2 regions of the Kribbella sp. NPDC051587 genome follow, and region 2 is predicted to be linked to the other one. Evidence: riboswitches for the same ligand, from Rfam matches in the RefSeq annotation. Region 2 holds a riboswitch; the other holds the start of a gene.
What was found. Region 2 has a riboswitch for S-adenosylmethionine ahead of ACIA49_RS32190 (aminotransferase class V-fold PLP-dependent enzyme). Riboswitches for the same ligand answer to the same signal wherever they lie in the genome.

Region 1 (2,186 bases), on a different contig from region 2:
GACTTCGCGATCGTGTCCGGCTTGACCGGCTTCACCACGTCGTGGCCGTCGCGGAACGCCTGCGCCACCGGCGAGCAGCCGGTCGCCTGGGCGCCGTAGATCTTGTAGTCGCCTGCGTCGACCAGACCCAGCTTGCCGAGCTCGGTGAAGCCCTTGTCGATCTTGGTCAGCTGCGAACCGGACGCGACCGGGATCACCACCTGCTGCGGGATCCGCCAGCCGAGCTGCTCGGCGATCTCGAAGGCCAGCGTCTTGGAGCCCTCGGAGTAGTACGGACGGACGTTGACGTTGACGAACGCCCAGCCCTCCTCCTCACCGGCGATCTCGGAGGCCAGCTTGTTCACGTCGTCGTAGTTACCGTCGACGGCCACCAGCGTCCCGCCGTACACGGCCGTCGTGATGATCTTGGGGCGCTCGAGGTCCTTCGGGATGAAGACGACCGAGCGGATACCGGCCCGGGCGGCGGCCGCGGCGACGGCGTTGGCCAGGTTGCCGGTCGAGGGGCAGGCGAAGACCTTCATGTCCAGCTCGCGGGTGGCGCTCAGCGCGGTCGCCACGACCCGGTCCTTGAAGGAGTGGGTCGGGTTGCCGGAGTCGTCCTTCACCCACAGCTTGCGCAGCCCCAGCTCGCGGGCGAGGTTCTGCGCGTCGATGAGCCGGGTGTAGCCGGGCTCGGTGTTCGGGAAGCTGGCCACGTCGACGGGGACGGGCAGCAGCGGCTGGTAACGCCAGATGTTCTTGGGACCGGCCTCGATCTGTTCGCGGGTGATGGTCGGGTACTCGTACCCGACCTCGAGCGGACCGAAGCACTCCATACAGGCGTAGAACGGACCGAGCGGCGACTTCGCCCCACAGGCGCGACAGCTCAGGTGCGTTCCGTTGCCGAAGGCACCTTCACGGATGGTGTGGGCGACTGTTGATCCGGCCAGGCTCATGGCTGAGGTTCCCCTCTCATCTTCCCCGCGAACACCGGATCTCGATGGCGGGACGGATTTGGCACCGTTCCACCGTGAGTTACCCCGGGTGGGGTCTCGACGGGGAGGGTTGCCGGGACTTCAACGGGCCGTTTCCCTCAGTCCCTCTGGATGAGCTGCCCCGAGGTTACCCAATCGAGTCCGGATCGCGCCTTCCACCTTCCAGCATCCGAGACGCCATCTCATTTCCGCGAGATCCTCCGCGTACCGCGTGACTCACCTCTCTCACCGAAGTCGGTGGGTGGCGCCCGGCGTGTGGGTCGGCAGGGACTTCCGCGGGCCGTAACGGGGGTGACCGATGCCGGCCATCTCCAGCAGGCGCTGCACCCGGAAGCGATGGCCGCGGTACGGCTCGATCAGCTCCGCGCAGCCGTCGTCGTCCAACTCCTCACCGATCAGCGCATACGACACATTGCGGGACACGTGATAGTCCGCGAACGAGAACGCATCCGCGTCCCCATGCGCCCGCTGCCGCACCTCCGCCGCCGTCCACACCCCGACCCCCGGCAACGACCGCAACCGCCGCTCGATCTCGGCCGAGTCCGTCAACTCGAGCGTCCGCTCCAAAGCCTTCGCCCGCGTCGCCGCCGTCACCACCACCCGCGACCGCCGACCCTCAACCCCGGCACGCAACCACTGCCACGACGGAATCAGCCGCCACTCCTCCGGCGCCGGCGGCACCATCATCGCCCGCCCCTCCGGCCCACCCGGCCCCGGCGCAGGCTCGCCGTACTCCCCGAGCAGCAACCGCCACGCCCGGAACGCTTCCTTCCCCGTCACCACCTGCTCGATCCCCGCCGCCGCCATCGCCTCGAACACCGCCCGCGTCCGCGGCACCCGCACATCCGGAAACCGATGCGCCGCATCCACCAGCGCCCGATGCTCAGCCAGCGGCTCGAACCCCTCCCAACTATCCGCCTCCCCCAACAACTCCGGCACGCCGTCCAACACCCACTCGGCCCCCGGCCCCCAAGCCTCCGCCTCGACATCCCCCTGCCGCGGCGTCAACCGCAACAGCACCGGCCCCTCCGGCGTCCGAGTAGCCCGCCAAACAGTCCGCCGCACCCCGTCGTACACATAAGCCGGATCCCCCGGCCCCTTCCGCAACCCACCAATGACCGAGTGCGGATCGACCACCCGCCCCGCCCGCCAAACCCGCACCATCGATCCCACCCACCAAGTCTTACCCACCCCACCGACAGAACTCATACT
Region 2 (2,186 bases):
CCCGGGCCATCGGAAGGGTTGTTACCAGATCGATCAGGCTCCGGTGGTGCCGTCGAGTTGTTCGCGGAGCAGGTCGGCGTGGCCGCAGTGGCGGGCGTACTCGCCGACCAGGTGGATGTAGATCATCCGGAGCGTCGACTCCGTGCCGCCGAACTCGAAGCGCTCGTCGAACGATCGGCCGGCCGCCGCTTCGTCGGACAGCTTCCACTCCGCGATCAGACTCTGGTACGCCGATTCCGCGTCCGCCGGATCGATGATCTCGAAGTCGGCGTCCTTGCCGAACTCGGGCGCGAACAGCGGCTCGGCCTTCTCACCGGCCGCGAAGTGGATCCGGAACCAGATCCGCTCGACCTTGGTCAGGTGCCGGATCAGGCCGAGCAGCGACAGGTTCGACGGCGGCGACGGCCGGCTGGCGAGCTGCTCGGCGGTCAGACCGGCGCACTTGTGCAGCAGCGTGGTCCGGTAGAAGTCCAGATAACCGCGCAGCAGCTCGGTTTCCGGTGCCGTCAACGAGCCTTCGGGCCGCTCAACCACGGGTGCGGTCCACGCCGCGATGTCGTTCATCCCGCCATCCAACACGTCGTACCGGACGACCGCGAATCGATTACGGGTTGACCGGCGGCGCCCAGCCCGGCCGAGGGATCAGACAGAACGGATGACCGGCCGGATCCGCGTAGACCGCGCCGCTCAGATGCCGAGCCCCCAGGGCAATGACGGCCGCCCCGGCCGCGTCGACGTCGTCCACCATGACGTCGAGGTGCATCTGCTGTGGCTGGGCAGGATCGGGCCAGCGCGGCGGGCTGTGATCCGCCGCACGCTGGAAGGCGAGCCCGGAGGTCCGGTCGTTGTCCGCCACGACCACCCAGTCGTCACTGCGGTAGGTGATCGGTTTGCCGAGCACCGCGGCGTAGAACTCGGCCAGCCGCAATGGATCCGGGCAGTCAATAGCGAGGTGGTGCAGTCGTCCGATCACGCCTCATCCCTCCGTGTCGTCCCACGATGTGTTTGTCGATCTCACTGATCGAGATTGGGGCTGGCGCGTTCGTGGCCCGTTCGTTACCGTTCTCGGCAGGTCATGAGCGCCAGCGTCAAGCCCCGGCTCGCTGGCCGGCAACCCTCCTCCGCGGTGGGGTGCCCCGGGTGAAGACCAGGCCGTGCGGATACGCCGTTCGGCAAGTGCGGACTTCCCGGGAGCGAAGCCATGTCGATCCTCTCCATCCTCGAGCCGGCCAGCAGCACCACCCCCCGTGCGGCGGTCACCCGGCTCAGCACCGGCACCATCCCCGCCACCGTCGGCTCGGACCTGCTGGTCCCGCTGGCCGACGGCCGCGTGACGGACTACGCCAACTTCGACCACGGTGCGAGCGCGCCGTGTCTGGAGTCGGTGCGGGCCAGCGTCGAGGCGGCCCTGCCGTCGTACGCGTCGGTCCACCGTGGCAACGGCTACGCCTCCCGCATCACCACCCAGTGGTACGAGCGGGCGCGCGCCGAGGTGCACAGCTTCGTCGGCGCCCGTGCGGACGACCAGGTGATCTTCACCCGCCAGACCACCGATGCGCTCAACCTGCTCGCGCACGCCGTACCGGCCGACGCGACCGTGATCGTCTTCGAGTCCGAGCACCACGCCGCGCTGCTGCCCTGGGGCGAGGAGCGTACCGTCCGGCTGGCTGCCCCGGCCTCGGCCGGTGAGGCTGTGACGGCCGTCGCCAACGCACTGCGGACCGCTCCGGAGGGACCGCGCCTGGTCGTCGTCACCGGCGCCTCGAACGTGACCGGTGAGATCTTCCCGATCGCCGAGCTCGCCGCCGTCGCCAAGGCACACGGCGCCCGGATCTGCCTGGACGCCGCGCAACTCGCGCCGCACCGCATCGTCGACATCGCCGACCTGGACGTCGACTGGGTCGCGCTCTCCGGTCACAAGCTCTACGCGCCGTACGGCGCCGGTGCGCTGATCGGCCGCGCTGACTGGCTCGACGCCGCCGACCCCTACCTGTACGGCGGCGGCGCGACCACCTCGGTCACCGGCGACGGCGTGGTCTGGGCGACCGGTCCGTCCCGCCACGAGGGCGGCTCCCCCAACGTGATCGGCGCGATCGCCCTGGCCTCGGCCTGCGCGACGATCAGCCGCAACCGCGACGCGATCGAGCAGCACGAGCGCAGCCTGCTCGCCCGGCTCCGCACCGGAC

Region 1: another riboswitch for S-adenosylmethionine. It lies ahead of thrC (threonine synthase); the one in region 2 lies ahead of ACIA49_RS32190 (aminotransferase class V-fold PLP-dependent enzyme).

Annotation. Positions count from the first base shown of each region.
Region 1 covers NZ_JBITDE010000009.1:224,629-226,814, reverse strand. The annotation lists gene thrC (threonine synthase) at 1-935, opposite strand, end outside; SAM riboswitch class I at 949-1,092, opposite strand; gene ACIA49_RS29060 (DNA-3-methyladenine glycosylase family protein) at 1,200-2,138, opposite strand.
Region 2 covers NZ_JBITDE010000011.1:263,573-265,758, forward strand. The annotation lists gene ACIA49_RS32180 (DinB family protein) at 34-564, opposite strand; gene ACIA49_RS32185 (VOC family protein) at 605-973, opposite strand; SAM riboswitch class IV at 1,072-1,185, shown strand; gene ACIA49_RS32190 (aminotransferase class V-fold PLP-dependent enzyme) at 1,202-2,186, shown strand, end outside.